Regions from separate parts of the Shewanella sp. SG41-3 genome, predicted to be linked through region 1. Evidence: predicted binding sites of a transcription regulator. Region 1 holds the regulator's gene; the other holds the start of a gene.
The links. Region 1 encodes sigma-54, which starts transcription at its own class of promoters, with help from an activator protein. Its sites were predicted from a motif close to GTTGGCACGNNNNTNGNNT; they were not measured.
Positions count from the first base shown of each region.

Region 2: a site for sigma-54 is predicted at 4,937-4,955, ahead of H5164_RS19070 (flagellar assembly protein FlgT). Genes of this name have one in related genera too.

Region 1 is NZ_JACJFJ010000003.1:203,726-219,427, forward strand. It holds gene murA (UDP-N-acetylglucosamine 1-carboxyvinyltransferase) at 1-821, opposite strand, end outside; gene H5164_RS06925 (BolA family protein) at 837-1,088, opposite strand; gene H5164_RS06930 (lipid asymmetry maintenance protein MlaB) at 1,116-1,415, opposite strand; gene H5164_RS06935 (phospholipid-binding protein MlaC) at 1,412-2,056, opposite strand; gene mlaD (outer membrane lipid asymmetry maintenance protein MlaD) at 2,091-2,564, opposite strand; gene mlaE (lipid asymmetry maintenance ABC transporter permease subunit MlaE) at 2,606-3,391, opposite strand; gene H5164_RS06950 (ATP-binding cassette domain-containing protein) at 3,378-4,202, opposite strand; gene H5164_RS06955 (calcium/sodium antiporter) at 4,391-5,353, shown strand; gene H5164_RS06960 (KpsF/GutQ family sugar-phosphate isomerase) at 5,398-6,375, shown strand; gene kdsC (3-deoxy-manno-octulosonate-8-phosphatase KdsC) at 6,378-6,944, shown strand; gene lptC (LPS export ABC transporter periplasmic protein LptC) at 6,941-7,501, shown strand; gene lptA (lipopolysaccharide transport periplasmic protein LptA) at 7,488-8,069, shown strand; gene lptB (LPS export ABC transporter ATP-binding protein) at 8,066-8,797, shown strand; gene H5164_RS06985 (RNA polymerase factor sigma-54) at 8,941-10,425, shown strand; gene hpf (ribosome hibernation promoting factor) at 10,450-10,737, shown strand; gene ptsN (PTS IIA-like nitrogen regulatory protein PtsN) at 10,740-11,183, shown strand; gene rapZ (RNase adapter RapZ) at 11,180-12,043, shown strand; gene H5164_RS07005 (HPr family phosphocarrier protein) at 12,064-12,339, shown strand; gene mgtE (magnesium transporter) at 12,803-14,167, shown strand; gene H5164_RS07015 (transposase) at 14,838-15,089, shown strand.
Region 2 is NZ_JACJFJ010000014.1:3,320-19,021, reverse strand. It holds gene H5164_RS19105 (replication endonuclease) at 1-1,562, opposite strand, end outside; gene H5164_RS19100 (hypothetical protein) at 1,555-1,833, opposite strand; gene H5164_RS19095 (hypothetical protein) at 1,833-2,105, opposite strand; gene H5164_RS19090 (helix-turn-helix domain-containing protein) at 2,089-2,277, opposite strand; gene H5164_RS19085 (hypothetical protein) at 2,395-2,688, opposite strand; gene H5164_RS19080 (hypothetical protein) at 2,704-3,297, opposite strand; tRNA gene H5164_RS19075 (tRNA-Arg) at 3,512-3,587, opposite strand; gene H5164_RS19070 (flagellar assembly protein FlgT) at 3,657-4,865, opposite strand; gene H5164_RS19065 (FlgO family outer membrane protein) at 5,134-5,844, shown strand; gene H5164_RS19060 (LPP20 family lipoprotein) at 5,841-6,287, shown strand; gene H5164_RS19055 (DUF6268 family outer membrane beta-barrel protein) at 6,410-7,354, opposite strand; gene H5164_RS19050 (TetR/AcrR family transcriptional regulator) at 7,461-8,111, opposite strand; gene H5164_RS19045 (efflux RND transporter periplasmic adaptor subunit) at 8,356-9,477, shown strand; gene H5164_RS19040 (efflux RND transporter permease subunit) at 9,474-12,542, shown strand; gene H5164_RS19035 (hypothetical protein) at 12,626-12,769, opposite strand; gene H5164_RS19030 (methyl-accepting chemotaxis protein) at 13,160-15,166, shown strand; gene cydX (cytochrome bd-I oxidase subunit CydX) at 15,659-15,702, opposite strand, start outside.

The sequences.
Region 1 (15,702 bases):
TCAGCACCTGCATCTTCAAGCTTAGATAATACCGCTTCTAAGGTTTTAGGATCGGCTGATACACAACGAATCTTACCGCGAGTGACGGCTGCGGCAACCAAGAATGAACCGGTTTCGATACGATCTGGCATGACGCGGTATTCACAACCCGATAGACGTTCCACACCTTCAATCGTTAACGTGGCAGAACCAACACCAGTGATTTTTGCTCCCATGGCAATTAAGCAATGAGCTAAGTCAGTCACTTCAGGTTCACGGGCCGCATTTTCAATGACTGTCGTGCCATCAGCTAATGCTGCAGCCATCAGTAAATTTTCTGTTGCACCGACACTGACCATATCCATAAAGATATGAGCGCCTTTTAAACGGCCATCAACACGCGCTTTAATGTAGCCTTCCTTGACTTCAATTTTGGCACCCATTAACTCTAAGCCATGTAAATGCAGGTTCACCGGACGAGCACCAATGGCACAACCGCCAGGTAAAGAAACATCTGCAGTACCATAACGGGCAAGCAGTGGGCCTAAAATAAGAATCGATGCACGCATTGTTTTGACTAAATCATAAGGCGCGCAATATTCATTTAAGTTAGAGGTAGAAATACGAATGCGGCTACCGCCGAGGTCTTCAACTTCGGCACCTAAACAACGTAATAATTCACAACTGGTGATCACGTCGCGTAAGTTGGGAACATTTGAGACAATAAAATCTGTTTCGGCTAATACGCCAGCCATTAAAATGGGGAGTGCCGCATTTTTTGCACCAGAGATCACGACTTCACCAGCTAAAGGCTTGCTGGCTTTAATAGTTAATTTATCCACTGTGAATCTCTGTTGTTACATATTGAAAAGTTTTTCACGCTTCCACTGAGTCGGCGTAAAAGTTTTAATTGTTAACGCATGCAATTCACCACTGGCAATCTGCTCAGCTAAAGGACTGTAAATTGCTTGTTGTTGTTTTACCCGGCTCATACCATCAAAACACTCACCTACTGCGACGACTTTGTAGTGACTGCCATCAGAGGTAACGTGCGCTTCAGTGAGCGATAACGCCTCGGTTAAAATTTGTTCTATAACATTGCATTCCATGGAATCAATTACCTTTACTATTCGTTTCTATTTTTGGCTGAAAAAAGCATCTAAATCATAAAGCTCAATCATTTTTTTGAGCTGTTCACTTGGATTAACCAACTGATGTATCACACTTGTTTCTTGGCTACTTGTCGCATGTAGTTTGATTAACGCTAATAACAGTGCAACACCCGCACTGTCGACGTATTCTAATGCTGATAAGTCTACCACTTGAGTTGATGCAGTAAACAATTCATGGCGTTTTGGCCACAATTGTTTTACTTCATCTTGGGTTAAGCGACCGCTGACGATGCAACGTTGATCTTGTTGATTAAAGGTAATCACGCAGCTGCAGCTTCTTTTGCTGGTTGGCGATCAATAGTCTGTTGGGTTTTATCATTCAGCATGGTAATCACCGCTTCAATACCTTGCTGGCGGATTAAATTAGAGATTTCAGACTGTTTAGAAGCCAATAAACTCACACCTTCTGCCACTAAATCGAACGCTTTCCACGTATCGTCTTTTAAACGACGCGCTTTAAATTGAATTTTAATCGGTGGACGACCTTGCTCAAGGATTTGAACATTCACTTCTACTATTTTTTCATTGCTGAAATCACTCGGCGGGTCAAAAGCCACTTTTTGATCAGTATATTCGGTTAATGCTTGTGCATAGGTTGCCACTAAATAACCTTCAAAGGCATCCACAAAACGATTACGTTGATCGACGGTCGTATCACTTAAATACTGCCCCATCACTTTATAAGCAGCATATTTATAATCGACGTAAGGCATAAGCTCTTCACGAACAATAACTTTTAAATGACTTAAATCATCATTAATTAAAGCTTTATCTGCTTTAAAGCGATCAAAAGTCATATTGGCGACTTGTTTGATCATCTCATAAGGATCACGGGTATTGACCTCATCATTAGCAGCCATTGCACCTTGGCTGATAACCGCACTGCCTATTAGGCATAGCGCCATAACATGATTAAAAAATGTTTTCATAATTGGGATCCTATTTATCTTTAGATGACATGCTATATAAAAGCTGACCAATTAAATCTTCTAAAATCAATGCACCACGTGTGTCATGTACTTTATCGCCATCGGCAAGCATCGAAATATCATCGTCCATAAACCCAGGCGTTAAACCAATAAATTGCTCGCCAAGGAGTCCTGAAGTCAAAATAGCTAAGCTGCTTGTTTCCGGAAATTGATCAAAGCGCTTATCCATTGTTAATGTCACTATTGGCACCAACTTATGGGTATCGAGAGTAATATTGGTTACACGACCAACCACCACACCACCCACTTTTACTGGCGAACGTACTTTTAAGCCGCCAATATTATTAAATTCAGCGACCAAGTTATAAGTCTGATCATTGGACTTGACTTGAACATTAGCAACATTGAATACTAAGATGCAAAAAGCCAACAAACCTGACAATAAAAACACGCCTACCAATAACTCTATTTTCCGTGTCAACATACTATTAAACCACTTAAATTAATCTAAACAATGAAAAAATCTTAATTTCCAAACATGATTGCCGTAAGCAAAAAGTCCAGCGCTAGAACAGCTAAGCTTGCCTGCACAACCGTTGAAGTTGTCGCACGGCTGATACCTTCTGGATTAGGTTGGACTTCATAACCTCTGTACAAGGCAATCCATGTCACCACCACACCAAAAATAGTACTTTTAATCAAACAATTAACTATGTCTTGTCGCCATTCAACCGATGCTTGAAGAATAGACCAAAATGCACCACTATCAATGCCTTTCCATTCTACCCCGACTAAATGGCCACCAAAAATACCGACTAAACTAAACATTAACGCGAGCAATGGCATGCTGATGACGCCTGCCCAAAAACGCGGTGCAATGATTTGTCTTAACGGATCTATCGCCATCATTTCTAGACTCGACAACTGCTCAGTCGATTTCATTAAGCCAATTTCAGCCGTTAAAGCAGAACCTGCTCGGCCAGCAAATAATAACGCGGCAACCACTGGCCCGAGTTCACGTAATAAGCTTAGTGCCACCATAGGCCCTAAACTTTCCTCAGTACCAAACCCAACAAGAATATTGTATCCCTGTAGCGCTAATACCATGCCAATGAACAAGCCAGACACTAAAATGATCACCATGGAACGGACACCAAGCACATAAACTTGTCTAACCAGAAGTGGCATGCCTTTTTTAAAATTAGGCACACGTACAATCGCGCGCCATAACATAATGCCCGCTCGGCCATAGCCCAACACTATTTGCAGTGCATATTTGCCGATATCGGCAATATAATCAGTTGCGCCCACGAAGTAGCTCCTCTTGATAATCCTCTGCAGGATAATGGAATGGCACTGGGCCATCTGGCGCGCCTTGAATAAACTGAACTAGTTGTGGATTATCAGATTGACGTAATTGCTCTGGTGTACCATGAGCAATGACTTTTTTGTCTGCAATCACATAAACATAATCTGCTATACCCAATACTTCATCAACATCGTGAGACACAACCACCGAAGTGAGTTTTAATGAGTCCGACAACTCACGAATAAGTTTAACTAACATACCCATGGAAATGGGGTCTTGTCCTGCAAATGGCTCATCATACATCACCATTTCAGGTTCAAGTGCAATCGCCCGAGCTAATGCGGCTCTTCGCTGCATGCCACCAGATAACTCGTTTGGCATCATATATGCTGCGCCGCGAAGACCGACAGCTTGCAGCTTCATCAATACAATTGAACGGATAACATCTTCTGGAAGTCCAGAATGTTCTCTCAAGGCAAAGGCCACATTATCGAATACGTTAAGATCGGTAAATAATGCACCACTTTGAAATAGCATGCTCATGCGCTTTCGCAGTTGAAAAAGATCCTTACGCTTAAGCTGATGTATATCATGACCATCGAACAATACTTGCCCGCTATCGGGAATTAGCTGCCCACCAATTAATTTTAATAGGGTCGTTTTACCAATACCACTAGGCCCCATGATTGCTGTTACTTTACCTTTGGGGATCGACAAAGAAATATCTTCATAGATAACGCGCGAACCATGACTAAAGGCCAAATGGTTAACTTCGACCAAAGGTTTATTATTCGATTTACTCATATCAGACATTGGCGTTGAGGAGATAACAGCCTTCCTTGCATTAAGTTTAAGCGCAAATTGTACTGTAATTGTCGATTAAGCGACAACTATATCCATATAAGCACATATGATTGTCAGTACAATTACTGGGCAATGCTTTCAATTTGATACAAATCCAGCGAAAATGCTCGTCAATTAATTACCACTATCGGAATCACATGCTAGTTAATATCCTAATGTTAGTCGTCGGCCTTGCAGTTTTAGTCTGGAGTGCGGATAGATTTGTTTATGGCGCTGCCGCATTTGCGCGTAATTTAGGCTTACCTCCCATGTTAATTGGACTCACTATTGTTGCGATGGGGAGTTCTGCTCCTGAAATGTTTGTTGCTGCCACAGCCTCAATGGATGGCATGCGTGACACCGCGATTGGTAACGTCCTAGGTTCTAACATAGCTAACATTACCTTAATTTTAGGATTAACCGCATTACTGGGTGCGATTAGCGTAGGCTCACAAACCTTAAAACGTGAAATACCTATTATGCTCGCAGCTACTGTATTTGCAGGCTTTACCTTGCATGATAATGTATTAACACGAGTAGAAGGTATCATGCTGCTTGTAACCCTTTTAGGGTTAATGGGATATTTTATTTGGCAAGCAACTCATGATAAAACCACCGACAGCTTAGATACTGAAATGGACTCTGAGATCCCTAAAGATGTACCAACCTTTCATGCTATCATTTGGCTTACAGTCGGTATTATATTACTCCCGCTATCAGCTGGTTGGATGGTCGATGGTGCCGTGGGTATTGCAAAGTTTTATGGTTTGTCCGATCTTGTCATCGGTTTAACCATTATTGCTGTAGGGACAAGCCTACCAGAATTAGCAGCCTGCATTGCTGGCGTGTTAAAAAAAGAACACGATCTTGTCATTGGTAATATCGTTGGATCGAACTTATTTAATATTCTTGCTGTGTTGGCATTGCCAGGGTTAATTTCCCCCGGGGAAATCGATACATCGGCCAGCGGCAGAGACTTCTACATGGTATTAGGCACCAGTGCAGCATTAGCCGTTTTAGTATTATCCAGTGGCGCTAAGCAACAACTGACTCGTTGGCATGGCACACTATTATTAATCACCTTTATTGCGTACCAAGTGATTGTATTTCAATCTCACTAGATTGGGGCATGAAGGTAAAGTATTCAGCTAAAAGAGAGAACCGTATGGTAAATCAAACTCAATTTCGTCAGTGGGGCCGTAAAGTCATTGATATTGAAAAGGCTGCCCTAGATAATTTATATCAATATGTAGACTCAGTTGAGTTTGGTCAAGCATGTGAGCTCATCTTGCAGTGCAAAGGCAAAGTGATTGTTATGGGCATGGGGAAATCGGGGCATATTGGTAATAAAATATCCGCGACCTTTGCCAGCACTGGTACACCGGCATTTTTTGTTCATCCAGGTGAAGCAAGTCATGGTGATTTAGGCGCATTGGCTAAAAACGATATTGTGCTTGCCATTTCTAATTCAGGTGAATCGAGTGAAATACTGACATTAATGCCAGTAATACAGCGAATGGGCGTACCGGTTATCGCAGTAACAGGTAAACCAGACTCTAATATGGCGCGTTTATCTAAAATCCATTTGTGCATTGAAGTACAAGAAGAAGCATGCCCGTTAGGGTTGGCACCAACCTCGAGTACCACAGCAACTTTAGCAATGGGTGATGCATTAGCCATTGCCTTATTGCAAGCCAAAGGTTTTACTCGAGATGATTTTGCTTTGTCACACCCTGGTGGATCTCTGGGGCGAAAATTATTATTAAAAGTCGATGATGTTATGCATAAAGGCGATGATTTACCCATAGTGCATAATGATATTTGTATTACTGAAACGCTGTATGAAATATCCAAAAAAGGCCTTGGTATGACAGCTGTTGTCGACAGCGAAACAACACTGGTTGGTATTTTTACTGATGGCGATTTGCGCCGAGTTATCGACGCCGAAGTCAACCTTCGCACCACTCCGATAGCTCAGGTAATGACCCAGAACTGTGTCACCTGCCCTAGCGGCATTCTAGCGGCACAAGCACTGCAAATTATGGATGAGAAAAGTATTAACGGACTGATTGTAGTCAATGAAAAACATCAACCGATCGGAGCATTAAACATGCTCGATATGGTTAAAGCGGGAGTCATTTAATCATGTCAGAATCAACCACCAGCCACCAAGGATTTTACGGCCCTATCAGCAATGATATTTGGCAACGCGCTCAAAAAATCAAACTGTTAATCTGTGATGTCGATGGGGTATTTTCAGATGGTCGAATTTATCTCAGCAACGCTGGCGAAGAACTCAAAGCGTTTCATACTCGCGATGGTTATGGTGTTCGATCTATCCTGACAAGCGGAATGCACGTTGCTGTCATTACTGGCCGCAAATCAAAGATTGTCGAAACTCGCATGACCGCATTAGGTATTAAACATATTTATCAAGGTATTGATAACAAGTTTGAGCCATTTGAACAACTCCTATCACTGTATAATGTCAGCGCAGACGAAGTCGCTTATATTGGCGATGATATGGTAGATCTCCCAGTTATGAAAGCAGTTGGTCTTGCCGTGTGTGTCGGTGACGGGCACCCATTTGTTAAGCAACATTGCCATATGACCACCTCTCTTAATGGTGGCCATGGCGCGTTACGAGAACTCACTGATTTACTGCTTTTAAGCCAAGATAAATTTGCCAGTGCTCATGGTATGAGTATATGAATAGAATCACTCTAGGTATTGTGGCTTTTTTTGGACTTGCTTTTTTCCTCTACTGGCAAGCGCAAATAAAACGCAGTGAAATGGATGCTGTGAAAGTTCGTGGTATTGAACGTCCCGACTTTGTAGCGGATAACCTACGCACCACAGAATTTAATAAACTCGGTTTAATTGCTAGTCGAGTCAGTGCCGAACACATGGAGCATTACGCCTCAAGTGACATTACTCACTTTACTAAACCTGTTTACCTCATTTACCCTGAAAACGGCCAAGCGCAATGGCAATTAAGCGCAGATAGAGGCCAATTGAATAAAAATACCAGCCAAGTCATATTAGAAAATAATGTTATTATTGATGCCATTAATATAGAAGAACCCCTGCAGTCACTCAGTACCCAAGCTGTTTCGGTGGATTTAACCACTATGATCGGCACCTCACAAGAGATGGTGTACATCAAAGGTAAAGGGTTTATTATTCAAGGTTTAGGTCTACATGCCGACTTGAATTCGCAAAAATTATCGCTACTCAGCCAGGTAGAAGGAACATATGAGCCACATTAATCGCCTCAACACTCACGCCAATGTTATGTTATTTGGCAGCATATTTTGCCTGCTGAGTTTACCTACCATAGCGAAACAAGGTGATCTTCAACAAGAGTTGAAAATTGCCTCAGTAAGCCAGTCTGCTGACATTAAAAATAATCAAATTGTTTTTAATGGTCCTGTTACCGTTACCCAAGGCACTATTAACATTAATGCTGATGAGTTACGGGCGTTTACTCCCGAAAACAGCACCAGTAAAAAACTCATCGCTATAGGCAACCCTGCAACGTTTTCACAAGAGTTAGACGACGGTCAAATTGGCACCGCCAGTGCCAACGAAATAAGCTATGATCTTGCTACCACTACACTGACATTGACAGGTAATGCCAAACTGGATCAATCTGGTAGCCAAGTAACCGGTAACCGTATTAAGTACAACATTAACGCTCAAGAGCTGATTGCTGAAAGTACTGGTACAGGGAAAGATCGCGTTATTACTATTATTCAACCTGAGAATTTCCAAGACGAGACTGCACCAAAGCAAAAGCTCCCTGAAATTCCTGTTAAAAAGCAGATCAAACCATGACCCAAATAACCCTAACGGCTGAAAATTTAGCTAAAAGCTATAAAACTCGTCAGGTTGTTAAAGATGTGAGTTTAACCGTTAAAACAGGCCAAATTGTTGGTCTTTTAGGCCCCAATGGTGCAGGTAAAACAACCACGTTTTATATGGTTGTCGGCTTAGTGCAAAGCGATAAAGGTCGGATCTTAATTGATGATGACGACTTAACCGCCGACCCAATGCATCTTAGAGCTCGCAAAGGGATTGGTTACTTGCCGCAAGAAGCCAGTATTTTTCGCAAACTGACCGTATACGACAATATTATGGCCGTATTGCAGACTCGCAAAGAACTCACTACCGACCAACGGATTGAGCAAGTAGAGCATTTATTAGAAGAATTCCATATCACCCATATTCGCGACAGCCAAGGCATGTCGTTGTCTGGTGGGGAACGTCGTCGAGTAGAGATAGCGCGCGCGCTGGCCGCTAATCCTAAATTTATTTTGCTCGATGAGCCTTTTGCGGGGGTTGACCCTATTTCTGTCATCGACATAAAAAAAATCATTCAACAGCTTAAAAACCGCGGCTTAGGGGTATTAATTACCGATCATAACGTACGTGAAACCTTAGACGTCTGTGAGCGCGCTTATATTGTCAGCCAGGGCAATTTAATTGCCGAAGGCACACCTGATGAGATATTGAGTAATCAACAAGTTCGGGCTGTGTACTTAGGTGAACAATTCAAGCTATAGTTACTTTACTGGCCTTTTAGTCTATCTAACTCATTTCATTGAACGATATCTAAATAGCGTTAAATGTCATTGATGTATGTGACAATCGATTACAGTTTTCGAGATTGTCATTTTTATGGAAATCATCTAGGGATAAGCGGTAAATGAAAGCGTCACTCCAACTCAAAATGGGTCAACACTTAACCATGACCCCTCAATTACAGCAAGCGATCCGCTTACTGCAATTATCGTCATTGGAGCTACAGCAAGAAATCCAACAAGCATTGGACTCAAACCCATTGCTTGAAATAGAAGATGAGTTTTCTCAAGCAAAAGACTCAGTAAAAGAAAGTCGCGACCAATCGGACACCGACTTTAGTGACAACAGCGTGGTCAATATAGAAAAAGACACCTCAACAGTCGACACAGCAGAATCCATGACCAAAGAAACCATGGACGATTTAGCTATGGATACCACATGGGATGAAGTGTACACCGCCTCTCCAATGTCAGGTTCAGGCAGCGCTAGCATGCGCGATGATGATATGCCATTCCAAGGTGAAACGACTGAAGGCTTATATGAACATTTAGAGTGGCAAAAAAATCTCACGCCATTTTCTGACACTGATCGAGCGATTGCTACCGCGATTATTGATGCCATTGATGAACGCGGCTATTTAACCCAAAGCACTGAAGATATTCTCGAAGCCATGGGTGATGAAAGTGTTGAACTAGATGAAGTTGAAGCGGTATTAAAACGTATTCAACACTTTGATCCCGTTGGTGTTGCCGCACGAGATTTAAGCGAATGTTTATTCATTCAATTAGCCCAATATGCCGACACAACCCCACATATAGACAATGCCCGTCTGCTCATTAAAGACTATTTAGATTTAATTGCTGGGCGCGATTTTAGATTATTGATGCGCAAAACCAAGCTCAAAGAAAACGAGTTGCGTGACGCAATCACCTTAATCCAGTCACTTAACCCTCGCCCGGGCTTGTTAGTCACCGCTATTGATGACGAATATGTTATTCCTGATGTAACCGTACTAAAGAAGAATGGCCGTTGGGTTGTAGAGTTAAACCCAGACAATATGCCTAAAATTGGCGTTAATCAACAATATGCAGCCATGGCTAGAAGCAGTAAAAACTCTGCCGATAGCCAATTTATTCGCGGTCATTTACAAGAAGCTAAATGGTTCATCAAGAGTATCGAAAGCCGCAATGAGACCTTATTGAAAGTCGCCAATTGTATTGTGCAATTTCAGCAAGGTTTCTTTGAATATGGTGAAGAAGCCATGAAACCTATGGTGCTCAATGATATTGCTGAAGCAGTAGAAATGCATGAATCAACTATTTCACGGGTTACCACTCAAAAATATATGCACACACCACGTGGGCTATTTGAATTAAAGTACTTTTTCTCTAGCCATGTCAGCACCGACGATGGCGGAGAATGCTCATCTACCGCTATTCGTGCTTTTATCAAAAAACTGGTTGCAGCAGAAAACCAGCAAAAGCCATTAAGTGACAGCAAAATGGCCCAACTGCTGGCAGATCAGGGGATCAACGTTGCGCGTCGTACGATTGCAAAATACCGCGAAGCGATGCTCATTCCGCCCTCAAACCAACGTAAGAGTTTATAACCTACAAGGCAACGGAGGATTTTTATGCTTATCAATATGACAGGTAGAAATATCGACATTACCGAATCTTTACGTGAATACGTTCAAGGTAAATTTTCAAAGCTTGAACGACACTTCGATCAGATCAATAATGTACACGTTGTGCTCAATGTAGAAAAATTACAACAAAAAGCAGAAGCTAAAATCAACCTTAATGGTGCAGAGATTTTTGCCATGTCAGAAAGCACTGATATGTATGCTGCAATAGACGCCCTGATCGATAAACTCGACCGTCAGGTAATTAAACACAAAGAGAAGTATACAAAACACTAACGATGGAACTTTGTACCATTCTGCAGCCGGAATGCACTACCTGTGCCACACCGGGCAGTAAGAAAAAAGTACTGGAACTCATCAGCAATTTAGTCGCTGCCCAGTACCCACCCCTATCTTCGCAAGAGGTTTTTGAAAGCCTATTAGCGAGAGAGAAAATGGGTAGCACAGGTATAGGAAATGGCATTGCGATACCTCATGGTAGATTAACGACCATAGAACATCCGATCGCAATATTTATTAAATGTGAAGAAGCCATTGCCTTTGATGCAATCGATAAACAGCCCGTGGATATTTTATTTGCTTTGTTAGTACCTGCAGATCAGTGCCAACAGCATTTAAGCACGCTATCAAGCGTGGCTCAAAAATTAAGCGATAAGCAAATATTGAAACAGCTTCGTAAAACTCACGACTCAACAGAACTTTATCGGGTTATTACTGCATGAAACTTGTCATAGTATCGGGACGTTCAGGCTCAGGAAAATCTGTTGCTCTAAGAGTATTAGAAGATCTAGGGTATTATTGTGTTGATAATTTGCCTTTACCACTGATTGGCATATTACTGGCTCAGCTCAAAGGTAATAATGATCTAGTGGCAATTAGTGTTGATGTACGCAACATTGCCGAGCAAGGTAAAGTCCTTCAAGATCAACTTGCCTTACTTGAACATGACACTGAAATTATTAGCTTCTTTTTGAATTCTAATGATAAAGTGCTACTCAAACGCTATAGCGAAACGCGTCGATTACACCCGTTATCTAAAAATCATATTTCACTGCAAGAAGCGATCATATTAGAAGGCCGTTTACTTGAGCCTATCGCAAAAATTGTTGATCATTATATTGACACCTCTGCCCTGAATATTTACGAATTAAGCGACCAAGTCAGGCAAATCTTGTTAGGTAGTGTCGATAAAGAGTTAGTGATTAACTTTGAGTCTTTTGGCTTTAAACACGGTATGCCAACAGAAGCTGACTTTATGTTTGATGTGCGCTTTTTACCTAATCCGCACTGGGAAATAGCACTACGACCACTCACAGGTTTAGACGAACCGGTACAAGAGTTTTTAGGTCGGCAACCTCTAGTGAATAAGTTTATCTGGCAAATTGAAAACTTATTTGAAACCTGGATGCCGCATTTAGAACGTAATAATCGCAGCTATCTGACTATCGCCATTGGTTGCACCGGTGGCCAGCATCGCTCGGTATATATAGCTGATCAATTAGCAAAAAGGTTTAGACATGGCAGTAAACATACAGTTAATGCTCGCCACAGAGAATTAAATTTAACTGATACTGACAGCTAACTGAGCATAGGATCGCGCCAATGATCAAACTTGAACGCCAAGTAACCATTTCAAATAAATTGGGGTTACATGCTCGAGCTGCAACAAAACTTGCTGTTTTAGCGGGTGATTTTGATGCCAGTATCACGTTAACTCAAGGTGATAAAAACGCCAGTGCAGCTAGTGTACTTGGGTTATTAATGCTTGAAAGTGGCATAGGTAAAATGATCACTGTAACAGCCCAAGGCCCAGATGCTGAAGTGGCATTAAATGCCGTATGTGATCTGATTAATGCTAAATTTGATGAGTCTTGCTAAATTGTTTAGTGATACTTTCACTAATTACTGATCGTTAAGCCATCATCACTTATTTATTTCCATCTTTAAATGAAGTCGTCATACTAACCAAACTGCCACGATATTGCTGTTCGAAGGTTAACGATCAGTTCCTCGATAATATTAGCCTTTATATTGAAACGCGCGGCGGATCCCCAGCTGATTAAGTATTCATTCTCTTAAGAGAGATTAGCGTTGTAGCCAATTTCAATCACGGTTCTCGCTTGACCAAACACCGATGTAATCGGACGTTAATTTTTGTGTAAAGCAACATCAGCAGTTCAGACTTTCGTTCGGCGCAAGTCACTCAACGATTTTATTGCTGCATTTCATTTCTTGCCCGCAGATAACAATTCTTGCATCAATATGCCAAACAGAGAAACTGAAACTGCCCAAAATCATTACATACAGAATCATATTTGTATGACAAATAGGAAGTTGATATATGGGTAAAGAGTACCTAGATAATGAAATAACAGAACAACGACTCAATCAACTCGCTCAAGCGTTAGACAGTGGATTGTTTGTTCATGCTCGCAATATGTTACATGCAATGTCACCCAACGATGTCGCCCTCATTCTCGAATCATCACCACCAAAAAATCGACAAGTCTTATGGCAATTAATTGATCAACAATATGCGGGTGAGATCCTGGATGAATTAGGTGAAGAACTGAAAGATTCGCTCATCAGCAGCATGACACCAGAGAAACTCGCCCAGGCCACAATAGGAATGGACACCGATGATCTTGCTTATATTCTTCGCAGCTTGCCCGATGCGGTTTATAAGAAAGTACTCAAGTCAATGCGAAGCCAGGACAGAGATAGAGTAGAACAAGCACTGCGCTACCCGGACGATACTGCCGGCAGCATAATGAACACAGATACGGTTACCCTAAGACCCGATGTTAATATCGAAGTAGTGTTACGCTATTTACGTCAACGCGGTAATTTACCAGATACCACTGATACATTATATGTTGTCGATCGCCATGACCATGTTTTAGGTGGCGTCAGATTAGTCGACTTACTCACATGCGATCCGAGCGTCACAGTTCGCAGCATTATGGACACCGAACTAGAAAGTATTCCGGTTGAGATGTCTGATAAAGATGTTGCGCAAAAATTTGAACGACTCGATTGGATATCTGCCCCTGTAGTAGACAGCCAAGCAAAATTACTTGGACGAATAACCATTGATGACGTTATCGATGTGATCCGTGAAGATGCCGAGCATTCCATGATGGGGATGGCAGGCATGGATGATGATGAAGATACCTTCGGCCCAGTGCTTAAAAGTACTCTAAGACGCTCTCTATGGCTAACCATCAATCTATTTGCCGCATTACTAGCATCATCTGTCAGTAATATGTTTGAAGGCACCTTAGAGCAATTTGCTACCATCGCAATTTTAATGACCATTGTGCCGAGCATGGGCGGCGTTGCCGGTAATCAAACCTTAGCGCTGGTGATCCGCGGTATTGCACTTGGTCATATTGGCCAAAGTAATTCACGTTGGTTAATAGGCAAAGAACTCGGCATTGGATTATTAAACGGCATTATGTGGTCTGTGTTGGTCTTTTTTGCTGTGTGGCTGTGGAAAGACGACATTGCGTTAGGCGGATTAATTGGCAGTGCTATGCTAATTAACATGACAGTTGCCGGCTTTGCTGGTGCCACTATTCCAATCATGCTCAAAAAGCTCAATATCGACCCAGCTCTTGCTGGAGGCATGGTATTAACCACAGTCACTGATGTGGTTGGTCTATTTGCATTTTTAGGCTTAGCGACGCTGTATTTAATGCACTAGAGTATTGCTCTTATCTCTTAACCCGAGTTGGGTTAAATAATATGCCGTCTATAAAACAGTCTACTTTAGGACTCTTTTATGGGCGGCGGACTCTCAAATGGTCACGCTAGCCACAGATTGTCAGTCTGTTAACTCAGCACTCACCTCCCCCCTTCTGATCATGTTCAAATCATCCATGTAAATATTAAATTCAATATAACGCCATCTTTATTTTGTCATTGAGGTCACCTTTTTCTGCCATATTTGTCATCTAAACTGCGACCTAGCGATAAGTTTGATAGCGATTCATCTGCAGAACTTATTCACCAAGTTAGTGCAATTGCACCAAACTAATCTGTCGGTAAAAAGTACCTAGGTTAAAGGGTTTAAATAAGATACTGATAAATAACAGATAAAAATATTTATCAAAGTTGGCACAAGCTTTCCATATAAGAACACATACCCACTAAGTGATAGTGTGATTTTACAAGTAGTCCTTGGTAGATGTAGGAGATAGCAATGAATAAAATAACCGGAAGTCGTAGCATTAAGTCAATAAATGTCATGGTAAATAATATCATTTCACAATGCCGCCAGAACATTTTTTTCTTAGCACATCTCGGTTGTAGCCAGTGGGATGAAGTGGAAACTCGCTCTAGTAAACATAAGTAAATTGGCAGGAGATTATTTCATGAATATGTCAAATGCGAGACAGTACCCAGTGGACTTACAAAAAGAAGTGATTAATGAAGTCAAAAATAATCAAAGATTATTATCTGACGTAGCAAAACAATATGGTGTATCGGCAAAAACCGTATACCAGTGGGTCAGAAGTAACCAAGTTCGCCAGACAGAAAGTAAGGGCGCAATCGTATCAGAAATAGCCTATTTGCAACAAAAGATTGCCCAGTTAAATCAGCAACTACATGCTATAGCAAGCTAAGGATCCATGTTTAAGAAAGTGTTGGAACGATATTAAACAATAATTGAAATTCAGTTAACCGTTTTGGCAAGGATGTTTGACCATGCTAACAACTCGTCCCCCAGCAAGTTGTTAACACAGCAACAATCATTCTAATAATAAGCGCAAAATACTTGCATCCTTGCCGCTTTATTGTTTCACCGTTAGCCGTTAAGGACATTGGCTAACATTACAGTTAAGGCGTTATTGGGTCCCCAGACTCTATTATCCAATAACGTCATTTTTATCCAGGTTTTTAGCTTTCGCCATTGACGGCGCTTGTGCAACCATTAGCAGAGCTAACGATCAAAACCGTTTTGGCAAGGATGTTTGACCATGATAACAACTCGTCCCCCAGCAAGTTGTTATCACAGCAACAATCATTCTAATAATAAGCGCAAAATACTTGCATCCTTGCCGCTTTATTGTTTCACCGTTAGCCATTAAGGATATTGGCTAATATTACAGTTAAGGCGTTATTGGATCCCCAGACTCTATTATCCAATAACGTCATTTTTATCCAGGTTTTTAGCTTTCGCCATTGACGGCGCTTCTGCAACCATTAGCAGAGCTAACGATCAAAACCGTTTTGGCA
Region 2 (15,702 bases), on a different contig from region 1:
TCCGAACTTGGTATGGGCACACCGATTGAACTCAACTTAGGTTGAGCCACTGCATCCCTAGAGTCTTCATAGGCATTGCGGCAATTGTCATCAGAAGTATGATTTAAAGACTTTTGTTTTTTATGTTCGTATAAAGGTCTAATTAACTGATCATCACGCTTACAAAAAACGCCGCCCATGAGTTCAGTGTAACGACCCCAATCGGAGTCATCAGCGGCTTGCCTAATTTCTTCCACCCACTCTAGGCTTTCATCAGTTATTTTACTTAACCGTCTTAATTCACGCCAAGGTGTTACTCCTACTCCACCAATTTGCTGAAATTGACGAATCCCCCAACAGGAAGCCCAAACACGAATACGTGTAGCTGCGGTGACAGACTCAGTTCCATAAAGGTCATGTTCAATCCCTTCACCATCAATTCCTTTGGCTACATACTTGGCAATATATCCCGTTGCAGAACCTTTATTAGGATCGATGTATTCAACCTTAAAACGGTGTTCTTTTGCACCTTGTTCGTCCCCCTCTTCTTGTAGGCAATATTCTTGAAAGGTTTCGACTAATTGTTGTTGCTGCTCATTTTCAACAAATAACAATAAATGCCAATGGGGTGTGCCGTCATGGTGAGGCTCTGCTACCCTAAAACCAAATGGAGTAATTTTGTCACGATTAAGTGATGCTCTAATTCTTTGGAATGTTCGATTGAGATAATCTTGCCCATCCAAAGGTGTTGCGCCTTGCCACTTAGGGTTTTCTGCACCAGATTTAGCAAAGCAACGGTGATACTTAGACGGTGTGGTCATTGTCAAAAATACAGCTGAGTAGCCATGCTTTGTGGCGTAATCTTCAAAGCCACGAATGCGCACCATCAGTTCAGCTTTACGGATTTTAGGATTAGACACATTAAGGTCTGATAATTCAGCAAGGCTTACACTGTAATCAAGCTCATTAGTGGCTAAGGTATTCTCAAGCTGTTCACGACTGCTGAGCCATTGGCTCTTAATGCTCTCAACGGTAATGTCACTGGCATAAATACTACGATGACGATTAATTTGGTTTAGGACCCGCGAAATAGTTTCAACTTGCCTGTTATGGAGCCGTCTAAGTTTTGGCTTCCACCATAGCGGATCACAAGCACGCTTAATCACCCCAATGACTTTTGAATATTCTTCATCACTCAAACAGTCATTTTCGAGGTGATTTAAAATAGTATCCGTTAATGGGCGCGGCTTAATTTGATTGCAATTTATATAGCGCGAAATTGCAAAATAGGTATGTTTTAAACCATTAGAGTAATGCCTAATAACCATATTGGCGCATTGGCGAGCGTGGTGTTTAGACTTTTGCTTAAAATTGGGAGATTTAATATTAACGCTAGTCATTCGAATACTGCTGTGACCCAGTATTTTTGAAATAGCTTTCGTTGTTTGTAACAAATCTAAATTAGCTTCACTATGGTGTGAAAAGCGATCATAACGTTGCTTTAGTACAGTCTTATAGATTTGAGGAATGCCATGAAGTCTTTTAGCCACAAAGCGAGCATTATCCATTTCAACTCTAGTCATTAGATTGCCCTCCATGTTGCTTTAGCCATTCATGCCCACGATGATTGAGTGAGCAACGTTGCCACTTTACGCCCGCAATGTAATGGGGACTCTCGACTAAGAAGCCTTGTAGCTTCAATTTACACAATGTTCGTTTTTGAAAATGACCCGTATATGAGTCATAACCGATCATCTTGCCTAGGTCGGGACATATCTCAATACAGACCTCGATGTGGTTATCTTGAGATAACCACTCAATGAATGTGACTTGTTCATTAGTAAAGGCGGCCATTACTTGCCTCCTTCACTATCTGAAGCCGTTACATTATGTAACGGGCTCACTTCTATACTGTCAGAATTGTCATCCATGGGCTTGTTAACAGGTACATGTTCCGTTAACGGGTACAAGCTCGATTCACAAGCTTCATTTTGCCGTAACAGGATAATGTACTCGTTAGGTTCACGAAGCTCTTTAAGCTCATTAACAGATCTTTTAAGAGTGCTATTTATATTTAATAGCGAGCAAATAATCATTCCCGCTAAAAAGCTATACAGTGTGTTCATATACCCTCCCGTTAACGAAGTTTTCAACATCGCTTTGGCGGTACATCACACGACGACCAACTTTGATAAAACAGAGAGGATAGCGGCCAGTACAACGCCACACAGAAAGAGTGCCACTTGTGACACCTAAAAACTCAGCAACCTGAGCAGGGGTAAGTAATAGATTATTCATGTTAACTCCTAATAATGTATATATTTCAGGAGTGAGAATAAAATTATTGGATTAGAGTGTATGTACAATCAAGCTGCTTAAAAATACATTAAGCTGCTTGACTGTATTTTCACACCTTTAGACTTTCTGTTTTTTAAATCGCTCAGTTGATCTAAACCAATTAATCACAGTTCTATGTCCATTAACTACACTATTGAAAATGAAGTCATGTTTTTTGCCAATTTCTACAATTTGAGGGTAAAGTGCCTCAGCAGCTTTAGTGTAAGAAGTGAATTCGTTAGTAGATAGAAAAAGTGCGATCGCTTCCTCCGATGTTGCCAAAGAACCTTGCTGAGTTTTTTTTCCGCCTTTCTTACCAGCTAGTTTATTCTGCTCAAGAACAGCAATATTCTTGATAATCTGCTCTCTCATTAGTATGGCGTGTGATTATTGATTGAGAATAAATGCTTTTATTAACATATCGGCAAAAATATCCGCTTGCTCATTTAGCCCACTCAATTGACAGACCAACATACCCTTAAACAATCTGAACAATTCATGCCTGTGTTCAGTTGAAGTTTTGCCTGTAAATCTAGCAATCAAAGTTTTAATTTGTGGTGTTACAAATGCTTCAGACTTAGGTGAACAAACTCTTAATGCTTCGCCGAACGATTGAGTAGCTTCTATCTCTTTAACTTTGCTCATAAGTGGACTTTCGCTATCGATGATACTTATAAATAGTTTTATCGCCATGCCCCAAACTTGACAGCGTGACTCATGCAATTCATCAAATATTGATAGTCCATGGGGAGTTTTGGCAAGTGCTTTGACTATAACTTCATCTGAATCCGTATCTGATATGGCTGTATAGTAGCTTTTTACACTGAGGACAAATCGAAATATTTGCTCTACATAAATGTCTAATTCTTTTTGTAAGTTGTCTTTATCGATATTTCCTATCAACGATTCGGGCATTAAATCGATAATGTTATCGATTAATGACTCTTTGTTCGCCAGTAAATTAATCTCTGAAACTTCCATTTAATGTTCACCGCATCATGCTATTTGACTTAAATGGAATTTAACGAAAAATAGGCTTTGAGTCCATGATTGGGTTCAAACTATCGAAAAGCGGAGTTTTGAAGAATGCTTAAAAAAAAATTCCAAAAAAGTGGTTTCCAGAGGCGGCACATAGGCGGCACAACTTTTGACGATTTTAGTAAGCGTTTGATTTTTAAGGTAAAAAGAGGTGTTATGGTCTCCCCACAGGGACTCGAACCCCGATCGGCCGCTTAGGAGGCGGCTGCTCTATCCTGTTGAGCTATAGAGAGACCCAGTGATTATACTGAGTTTATAATCGAATTAAACCTTTTAAATTTAATTGCTTAATTAACAACCAACTAGTTCTTAATCGCAATGTCATTCACTTGAATATTATAAGCACTGTCGATACCGTCAAAGATTGCCGTTGAACTGTCTTCGGTCACTTGTTCGATAACCACATTCGCCCGACTTTTAGTCGCGATAGCGCGCATAGAGTTGAATCTGTCGGGGATGTTTTTCTGTAGGACGATTTGGAACTTATCACCCATTTTAACGCCATTTTTACGGCCTAAATTGATGATAATGCGATCACCATCTCTTGCGACAATTTGGCCTAGTAATGGTCGGCAATTAAGTTGCTTATCTAACGACATAACGCTTTGTTGTAAAATATCACTGATCGCCTGGCCATAAGATGATCGCCAAAAGCGTTGATTAGCTGGTGACACTATTTCTTGTCGTTCAAATTCCCAAGGCGCTGATGTCGCAAATGATTCCGACCAGACCACTTCACCGCTAATGCCATGATAAAGGGTTAATTTAAGGATAAATTGCCTCAGTGGATCATCTTCTACAAAGCCCAAATAACTGCTTTGTACTGGTTCAGTTGAAATATCAATAATTTCGGGCTGCAGCAAATATTGGCTGTCGGTGAGTTCACCTAACCAACTGGGTATGCGGTTACCTCTAAAATTGACCAATTGATTGGTATTATCAATTTTCTCATCTGCATGTAGCCTGGCAAAACTGTAACGCGATTGCGCGTTAATCGCTTTGCCTAATTGTTCGGTAATGCGCTCTTCAAAGTGGGCTAATTGACCATAGCGTAATTGTTCGCGTTCTTGTAAATAAGCTTGAGGCAGCATAATCGCAGCTTTGAGTGATTGGCTTTTACATTGGGCATCGGGCTCTTGTTCGCTAAGCTCAAGCTGTAAAATGACAGTAATAGTATGCTCGCTGATCATTTCACTCATTAATTCAACATTATTGGCCGAGCCCATACGCTGCATTTGAAAAGTATCTTGAGTAAGCCGTCCTTGGTTAACTTGTTGTTCGCTAGAAAAGTTAACTCCCGCTTTTAAACTGGCATAATTTAATGCTTGGCTGATAGCGTCTTCGCGAGCTTTATCAATATCGCCATTAACAATTTTGGCTTTGCCAGTCACTTCAATTTGTTCAGCAAATGCAGACATTGTCACTAGCAAGCCACTTGCACATAATATGGCTATGACAGCAAGATGACTAAAGGGATTAGCTCGGTTAGTAGGGCTGTGTCGGATCAGCATACGATGTCCTAATGTCAAAAAAACGTCTATTTGGCTTAATAAAATGAATTAAGCTTACTCTATATTTTACAAAGCAAAAATTGTGCCTATAACCGCTTTAATAGTTTTTTTTAGATGTAGGGTAATTATAGTAAAGCTTCTAACGCATTTGCCGATATAAAGGAACGAATATTAGAGAGTAAAAAATTGACCTTAGTTACCGATAAATAAGGCGATAAAATGGCTCATTTATACCAAGACTTGCGGCATTTTTGTAAGAGGAATTATTATGATTAATAGGCTTGTTGTCCCAACGGTCATACTGGCGTCATTGACGTTAGTTGCATGCACCCAAACGCCTAATGCTGCCAATAATCTTGCCTTTAGTAATAACGGTAAATTTGTCAAAGTGGTCGATGAAGATCAGGTTTATCAGCACAAGTTAGCTTATGATATACAAGCTGTTGGAATATCGCCTAAGGGCCAGGTCAATGTGTGGGCAGAAAAGTTAGTCAACGAATTAGTATTGCAAAATGATGCCCTTCGCCCTGATGAACCACTGCTCATTTCTACGCCGGTAATGGCCAGCAATTTAAATACATCCAATGAGTTAGGCCTTCAATTACAGCAAGGATTGCTTGCTGCATTCCATGCCCATGAGTTTAATTTGGTTGATTTAAACGTCGCAACTAATTTACGTGCAACAGAGCAAGGTGAATTTATGTTGAGCCGAAACTGGGAGCTGTTGCGTTCCAATTTACCGGTAGCGCACGTTTTGGTATCAACCATGACCTTAACACCTGAAGGAATAGTCTTTAACGGCCGAATAGTGAATGTGACCAATAATAGAGTGGTTTCGGCGGTGCAATCATTTGTGGCGGCGTCGAGCTTATCGGGTTATTTACAACCGTCTGAAATGATTGAATCGCGTAATGGTTTACTGTATCGCCACGAAAATAAGGGCGACAGTCGTTATACCGTATTAGGAGATAAGCTATGAAGTCGTTAATGTTAATTGTGCTGGTACTGTTAACTGGCTGTGTAAGCAAGGATAAATATGTCCAGTGGGAAACCGAAGCTCCAGCCTCGTTCCCTACCCTAACCGCAATTGGTTATGCACCCTTAGCGACTCAGCCAAGCAAAGAACCATCGCATCGTATTTTAATGGCAATGCAAGCATCAAAAATTGCTGCATATCGTGAGTTAGCAGAGCAAGTGTATGGCCAAAAGATTACCGCAAACAGCGACGTGAGTGAGTGGTTATTAACTGACGACAACGTTAAGTCTAGCGTGAGTGGCATTATTCGCGGGGCTAAAGTGGTAAAAACCTACCCAGCAGGTGAGTTTTATGTCACTGAGTTAGCACTTGATTTTAAACAAGTATGGCAGTTATACGAACAACAAAATCGCCCTAAGCGGGTAAAAGAAGTGACTTACTTCTAGGGCCGATTCACATTAGCAGTTCAGACGATTTTATTAGATAAATGCTCAGTTGCTAGATTAACTTTTACAACAATGCCGCTGATATCAGCGGCATTTTTCATTGTATGGTTTACCACTAATCGTTAAAAGTTCAGTTTAAACACTAAACCGAATGCGGCTTGGTTTTCCATGTCTTCAGTGACATCGGGATAACTTAACTGCATTTCACCGCCAAAATAGTAACCAGCATAAGCGTTAAGGCTAACGTTAGTCGTTGCTTGCCAACCTGCGCGAGCAAAGCCTACCCATTCTTCAACTTCAATGGTTTTGTCATCGTCAGCAATTAAAAAACGCTCTGTTCGCATTGAGCTGCCCACGCCAAAATCCCAGTCACGATTATATTGATAACTTAACTCTAATCCTGCAGGGCCACTAAAACCAGCTTGGAACGGGTTAGCAAGTACCCACTTGTCGCTTATCTGCCAACGCACGGCTAAATAAGGCAAGGTGCGCACTTCTGAAATATCATTTAAATATGCCACACCGAAACCAAGCATATTACCCGAATCAAAGCGGTACATCCCCGAGGCGACGACACCATAACTTTGTGCATTTGAAGATGATGCCGTATCAGCATAGGCATACTGTAATTTGGGTGCGATGAGAAACATCCAATGATTATCTAAGCGATACGATAGTGATAAACCAGCACTGTACTGATGGATGGTTGACCAAGGTTGAGTATTGCTGTGTAACAGGCTGTTTTGGTTAATATCCCAGTCATAATCGAGATTATCGTAGCCTAAGTTTGCCCCTATAGACCACTGACGATTAAGTGGCATGTTTGCCGAAAAACTGGTTTTCCATGTATCTCGTTGTAACTGATTAGGGTTAGCACTCTCTGCGCCTACATTAGCGGTGCCCGTTGATGTACGAGCAACAGTGAGTGAAAACGGTGAACGTTCTGGTGCCGCTAAAGCATGCTGACTTAACAGCAGACCCGATACGCACAATAATGACCGTACAGATAAATTCAGTGACTTATTCTGTGCCGGAGAAGAAATTACCTTAGTGTTGTAAAGCGTCATACTAATCTGCTTCCCTTCAAATAATGAAATAAACTGAATATTACTTTGGCTTAATTGCTCAAGTAATACTGCTATATGGCCAATTAAGTTCAACTTGAGGTTGAGTTTATTTTACGCCCACTTTATGTGCTCGTAAAAACATGTCGGCGGTATCTTGCAGGTATTGTTGTCTGGTGACGATTAAATCTTCTATTTCTAAGCCTAACTCTAGGCGTAATTTTAGCTCACCAAACAACATTAAACACAATCTAACCGCACTTTCATGAGGGTTTTCAAAAAAGTATTCGTTGTGTTCATTGACTTTTGTTAGGTAGTTTCGAACCAATCCTAGTACATGCTTAGGGCCTGCATTATAAAACAATCTAGACACTTCTGGGTGAGTATCGGCTTGAGCAACACAGGTTTTAAACACTGTCATGGCTTCTTTGCTAACAATCATTTCGCCAAACTGCTGTGCAAATAACAAAATAACCTGTTGTGGTTGGCTGGCATCAATTAAGGCATCGTCAGTGAGTTGATGCACAACACATTTCGATTCAATCGCAGACACAAATAAATCGTCTTTAGAACCAAAATGGGAGTAAACAGTTTGTTTTGATACACCGGCATGCTTGGCCACTTCATCCATACTGGTATTAGGGAAACCATGATGACAAAAAAGATCAATCGCAGATTCGAGCACCTGAGCACGCTTTTGTTCACTGCGGCTGATGTGGATCTGCCCGCTGGGATTAAGGGCTGTGTGTTGTTTTGTCATATTGGTTCCATAAATTAGCTCATTAAGCAAATCAAGCCTCTGCATTGCTGATCAGCATTTAGCCTAATAGTAACCAAAAATAGACTGGACAGTCTAGTTTTATAAAATTAGACTATCGAGTCTAGTTAACATTAAAGTTACATTTTACGTTGTGCTGAAAACCTATGAGCTTATTGCCTTTCATGCCAACAGCGAAAAATAAATCAACATTGACACTATTAATTGCTTTGCAAGGAATAAACTTATGAACGCGTCAAAGACATTCACTGCCATCATTCGATACTGGGCGCTAAGTTTAAGCTTAATCGTTTTAAGCGGTTGTGGCTCTGAGGTAAAAGAACACTCGCATACAATTGACTATCAAGCGGTGTTATCACAAAGCTTAGTGTTAAATGACCATTACCAGCATATGCAAACCTATACAGGGACAATTCGCTCAGCCAATACCACAGGTATTGGCTTTGAGCTTGCGGGTAAGCTCAACAATATCTCAGTCGACAGTGGCGATACTGTGACTAAAGGTCAAACATTAGCCCTACTTGATATCGAGTTATTAACGGCCGAACAACAGCAACTGCAAGCCAGTTTATTACAAACCCAAGCGGACATCGATTTAGCCAAAAGCACCTTAGTTCGCACTCAAAAACTAAAACAACAAAATTATGTGTCTGAACAGCAGCTTGATGAAACCCAGCAACAAGTCATTAGCTTACAAGCGAATCAAAAGCGCATAGAAGCCAGCTTAAGTGCCACCCATTTAAAAATTGAAAAATCGACATTGTTAGCTCCATTCAATGGCACTATCAGTCAGCGGTTTCATAATGTCGGCGAAGTGATTGCGCTAGGCAGTCCGGTTTTTACCTTAGTGGGTAACAGTGAGCCTTTAGCTTATATTGGGGTACCGATTGATATTGCACAGCAGTTAGCCGCCGAGCAGATGGTAGATGTCCGTGTAGGTAAACAAACCTTTACCGCTAAAATTGCCGGTATTAGTGCCGAGGTCAATACCATTAGTCGCACGGTGCAGTTGCGTATTCATTTGCCCGACTCAGCCAGAGTAATCAATGGCGAAATAGCTTATTTGGCTTATCAACAAGATGTGCCTGCATCTGGTTACTGGGTGCCGATGTCGGCATTAACCGATGGCGTACGCGGGTTATGGAACGTGTTTGCCTTAGTTAAAGCTGAGCAAGGTTTTTATACCATTGAACGTCGCGATGTTGAAATTATCTATACCAATGAACAACAAGCCTATATTCAAGGCGCCATAAAACCAACCGATATCATTGTCTCTCAAGGCTTGCATAAGTTAGTGGTTAATCAAAAAGTCACCCTAGCTCAAGCTGAGAAAACGGGGGCATTATGATTAAAGCATTTTTAGAAAATGGCCGCCTAACCAGTTTATTTATTGCATTATTAATTGTTGCTGGCTTAGGAGCAATTTCAAGCTTACCGCGTACGGAAGACCCACATATTACGAACCGATTTTCATCGGTTATTACTCAATACCCAGGGGCATCAGCAGAACGCGTTGAAGCACTTGTGACCGAAGTACTCGAAAATCAACTTCGCCGTTTAGAAGAGTTGAAGCTAGTCCAGTCAACTTCCCGCCCGGGTATTTCGGTAATCCAGTTAGAATTAAAAGATACTGTTACCGATACTGCTCCAGTATGGTCACGGGCAAGAGATCTTATTGCCGACAGTAAATCACTGTTACCCGTTGCAGCACAAAACAGTGTATTAGATGATCAGCTAGGGTATGCCAATACCGCTATTTTAGGACTGGTTTGGGCCGATGACAGCCCAGTAAGAGTCGATATTCTTAATCGGTACGCCAAAGAATTACAAAGTCGCTTAAGATTACTCAGCGGTACTGACTTTGCAAAGTTGTATGGCGCACCTGAAGAAGAGATTTTAGTAGAATTAGATGGTAATAAAATCAGTCAACTGCATTTAACTCCCGCAGGTATCGCGGCAATTTTAAATAATGCCGACAGCAAAATTTCCGCCGGTGAAATTAATAACAACCAGTTTAGATCCTTAGTTGAGGTTTCTGGTGAATTAGACTCACAAAACCGTATCCGCCAAGTGCCGTTAAAAGTAGACGCTTACGGCCAAATTATTCGCTTAGGCGATGTGGCCAATATTAGCCGCCAAGCTAAAACGCCTGCATCGAGTATTGCTTTAATCGATAGTCAACAAGGCGTGTTAGTCTCTGCGCGCATGCTCAATAATAACCGCGTCGATGTATGGCAACAGCACGTGAGCAACGCCATTGACGAGTTTTCAGTAAACTTGCCTGCCAATATTAAGGTGCAATGGTTATTTGACCAACAAAGCTATACCAGCGATCGCTTAGGCGACTTGGTGATTAATCTGCTGCAAGGGTTTGTGATTATTTTACTGGTCTTAATGCTGACATTAGGCCTACGTAATGCAGTGATTGTAGCAATATCATTACCACTAACCGCACTGTTTACCCTCACCTGCATGAAATATACTGGACTACCGATCCATCAAATGTCGGTAACAGGGTTAGTGGTTGCGCTGGGTATTATGGTTGATAACGCAATTGTGATTGTTGATGCCATTGCGCAACGCCGTCAGCAAGGTATGAGCAAACTTGAAGCGGTATCTAAAACTCTGCACCACTTATGGCTGCCACTGGCGGGTTCAACCATTACCACCATGTTAGCTTTTGCACCAATTGTGTTAATGCCAGGCGCTGCGGGTGAGTTTGTTGGTGGTATCGCAATTTCGGTGATGTTTGCATTGCTGGGGTCATATATTATTTCGCATACCATTATCGCAGGCCTTGCTGGGCGCTTTAGCCGCAGTGAAAAACCAACGGCTTGGTATCAACAAGGTATGGCATTTCCCAAAATCAGCCAAGCATATACAGCCAGCCTTTACTTTGCGTTAACACGGCCAATACTGACGGCGATTGTTATCGGTATATTACCTATTGTCGGTTTTTTTGCCGCGGGAAAAATGACAGAACAATTTTTCCCTCCGTCTGACCGCGATATGTTCCAAATTGAAGTCTACTTAGCGCCGCATGTGAGTATTGAAAACACCCTAGAACAGGTAAAACTGATTGATAATAAACTGCAAAAAATTGAAGATATTGTGGCTGCGACTTGGGTTGTCGGTGGTAACACGCCCTCTTTCTATTACAATTTAACTCAACGGCAGCAAGGGGCAACTAACTATGCCCAAGCAATGATTAAAGTAACCGATTTTGCTGCGGCTAATCGATTAATTTTACAATTACAGAAAGAGTTTGATGTAGAGTTTCCACAAGCCCAAATCTTGGTTCGAAAACTGGAACAAGGCCCTCCTTTTAACGCTCCGGTAGAGTTGCGTATATACGGCCCCAATCTGGATACATTGAAAGCACTGGGTGAACAAGTGCGCGGGATTTTAGTTGCAACACCCGATGTGATCCATACTCGCGCAACACTAAGTTCTGGCGCGCCAAAAGTGTGGTTACAAGTTAATGAAGATGCCAGCTTAATGAGTGGGTTGAGCCTTAGCGATATTGCCAATCAAATTCAAATGGCAACTACCGGTATAATAGGTGGCAGCATTTTAGAGCAAACAGAATCACTGCCCATTCGCGTTCGTTTAGGCGACAACAGTCGCGAACAAGCCACACGCTTAGCCGAGATAAATCTGGTATCGCCTTCGGGTTCAGGTATACCGCTAGCGGCATTATCTTATAACGAAATCAATGTGAGTCGCGGCGCAATCCCCCGCAGAAATGGCGAACGCGTCAACACTATTGAAGCTTATATCACCAGTGGAGTACTGCCTGCACAAGTATTAAACGAGGTTAAGGATACCATTGCTAATTTGTCTATTCCGGCGGGATATCATCTTGAAATTGGCGGCGAAAGTGCAAAACGTAATGAGGCTGTGGGTAATTTATTGTCAAATGTAGTGTTAGTTGTCACCTTATTACTAGCCACTGTGGTGCTGTCATTTAACTCCTTTAGATTAACGGCAATCATTTTACTGAGTGCATTTCAATCGGCGGGTTTAGGTTTATTATCCGTGTATGTATTTGGCTATCCGTTTGGGTTTACCGTTATTATCGGCTTATTGGGATTAATGGGCTTAGCCATTAATGCTGCGATTGTTATTTTGGCTGAGTTAGAAGATATACCCGAGGCGCGCCATGGTAATATTGAGTTGATCATCAGTACTGTGAGCAGTTGTGGTCGTCATATCGGCTCCACCACCATCACGACTATAGGCGGCTTTTTACCGCTAATTATTGCAGGTGGTGGCTTTTGGCCGCCATTTGCCATAGCCATTGCTGGCGGTACGCTTTTGGCGACCATGTTGTCACTGATTTGGGTGCCTGTAATGTATACCTTGTTGATGAAACCTAAGGTCAACCTTATCAAGAAGCCAATTTCGATTTAATGTTCAATACAAAATAAAAATTTCGCCCTAAACTGGCAGTAAAAATCCGGTTTAGGGCAGTAAGCACAAAACTCAAACATAAATTAAACGGTTTTCTCTAACAAGAACCAATTGGTGTCGTCTTGGGGGAAATTAATGTCTCTGTGGTAAACAAAGCCATAATTAACCAAGGTTAAATCTGAATACTTGTCGAGCATTTCACCGGCCCAACATACTTTCTCGTCCAACCTTATAAGCCACATGACTTCACTAACCTGCACCGTGCAATTAGGTATAAATCGACAATTTGGTCAAATAAACAAGATAATAATTCAAGTCAACTTAATATATTATGGTTAGCTCTACCCTCTTAATACTTGCTGGTAGTGGCCTGAGCAAAAAGGCTGATGCTAATTTAGGCATTGTTAACATAAGCGTTATTGATTAACCTAAAAAAACAGTCTAAATTTAAAATTCCTAGTCGTATTATGCGATAAATGTCCCCATAGAACATGAATCTTCATTTGTTTCACACTTTTGGCTTCATATCAGACAATCTTTACATTTACGCGGTATATTAAATTGAGCGAACCATATCTATTTAGATTAATCATCACAATAATTATGAGAAAGAGCATATGAACTATAAAAACTGGCCTATTTCAAAACAAATAGGCTCTCTTGTCGTGTTGTCATCCGTTATTATTTTCACCGCTATGTCTTGTTTTTCATATCTAACCGCTTCCACTGTATTACATGATAAAGCGATCAAAGCTATACAATCACAAATGGACAGTAATACTCATTTACTTGAACTGGAATACGACAGTATGTTGTCTTCGGCGAAACGTAGCTCCGATATTCTTCGTACTTTATATCCAGGACAATTCTCGATAGAAAATAAATCCGTTGACGTGTTAGGCGTTAAGACTCCGGTTCTTTTACATGATAATGAACAAGTTAATAATGAAAATAATAATGTAGACCGCTTTTCGCAACTAACTGGCGGCGTAGCGACTATATTTGCTCGTGATAATGATGATTTTGTTCGAGTGTCAACATCACTGAAAAAAACGGATGGTAACCGTGCGCTAGGGACTTATCTAGGGGTTAATCACCCAGGCTATAAGCAATTAATTAGTGGTCAAAAATACGAAGGCTATGCCAAGCTTTTTGGCAAAGATTACATGACAATTTATAGCCCAGTAAAAGACAGCAGCGGCAAAGTTAATGCTATCCTTTTTATCGGTTATGACATTAGCCAATCAATTCTGCAAATCCAGAATGCACTTAAAACACTCACACTCGAAGAGTCAGGATCTTATGCCATTATCCGTAATTCTGATAAACAAGTTATTTCTCATCGCGATTTGAACACTGAAGCGCCTTTTACTGAATCATTGTTTAATGGTTTATCGCTTGAACAGGCACTCACAGATAAAGGCAGCTGGGTTTACACTTCATTATCGGATGAAGAGATGTATGCTTATTCAATAAAGATTGCAGGTTGGAATTGGACCATGGTTGGCTATGTGCCAACCAAAGAATTAAATAATGAAAGTTTAGCTATGCTAAAAATTAACGTGATTTTAGCATTGATAGGCATAGTTCTGATTGCTGTTTTACTGTTTATGGTGATCAATCGTGCGATGAAGCCATTAAAAAATCTACAGCAACAAATCGCTAAATTAGGTCAAGGCGATCTTTCACAAACATTCATGCAGTGCTCTGAAAGCAGTGGTAATGAAGTTGATCACATCACTATCAGTGTGACCCAAATGGCTGCGAGTTTGGCGAGTTTAATTGAATCATTAAAACAGTCGGTTATTAGCTTAGAAAACCAAGCAAATCAAAGCCAACAAACATCAAAGTTAAATGGTCATGAAGCAAAAGCACTGTTAAACCAAACAGAGCAAATTGCGACGGCTATCGAAGAGATGTCTTCTTCGATTAAAGACGTCGCCCAAAATGCTAGTCAAGGAGCACAGCAAGCGCAGGAAATTGATAGTGCATCAGCTCAAGGGCATGCTCAGTTAAGCCAAGAGGTCACCGCGCTGCAATCTTTAAGTGAGCAACTCATCCAAAGTCAAAAAAATATTGAAAGTGTCAGCAGTGAGAGCCAAGCTATTAGTAAAGTAACTGAAGTGATTAATGGCATTGCAGAACAAACTAACTTGCTAGCATTAAACGCTGCTATTGAAGCTGCTAGAGCAGGAGAACAAGGTCGTGGTTTTGCCGTTGTGGCTGATGAGGTGCGCTCTCTTGCGCAAAGAACGCAGCGTTCAATTAGTGAGATTAGCTCGACGATAGCTAAATTACAGCATCAAGTAAAATTTACCGCGACACAAATGGTCGAGTGCCAGCAGTTAGGAGCATCTTCAGCTGAACAAGCTAATATCGTCAATCTCCAACTCAGTCAGATTAATCAGAGTATCGGTGAAATGGCAATATTCTCATCCAGTATAGCCAGTGCAACTAATCAACAAAGCACAGTTGCAGATGAGGTGTCTCATAGCTTGCATACTATAGCGACGTTGGCACAAAATAGTGATGAACGGGCAACAAAAGCAGTTAGTGATGCAGAACAATTAACCGCACTTGCTGTCAGCATCAAGCAACAAATTGGAGTATTTAAAGTCGTGTAGTTGACTGGAATTGATAACAGGGATCAGAGCTCAGCAATTGGGTTCTGATCCAATAAAATACTCTTCAGGCCCATGATACCCGATTACCACGCGACTCAAATATCACTAATATTCAAGTACAGCACAGCGCGATTTATCTCTTCTGCAAGTCTCAATTATCACTATATTGAAAGCATTATTACTGTGGTGTCATCCCACTGTTATGATTGTTTTCAGTTATCGTTTTCAGTTATCTTTCTCAGCCTTCTGCATCAATCCCCCTCATCGGCGTCCTACATCGATTGGGCTCTATCTTTATAGACATCAACATAACGTAAAGTGACTTTATATTTGCTCGTTAAGGTTGGCTACAGTCTGAATGAATAACCAAGATAAGTTGGTAATTCGACTACTATCAAGCCTGTTTAGACGTGTGCTTTATTACCTACCAAACAAAAGCCAATAAAAAACCGCCTTGTTACCAAGACGGTTTTTCAATTACAGATGTCGCGATTAGTTGTCGCTGTTACGATCCATATTTTCAGTATTCTCAAGCC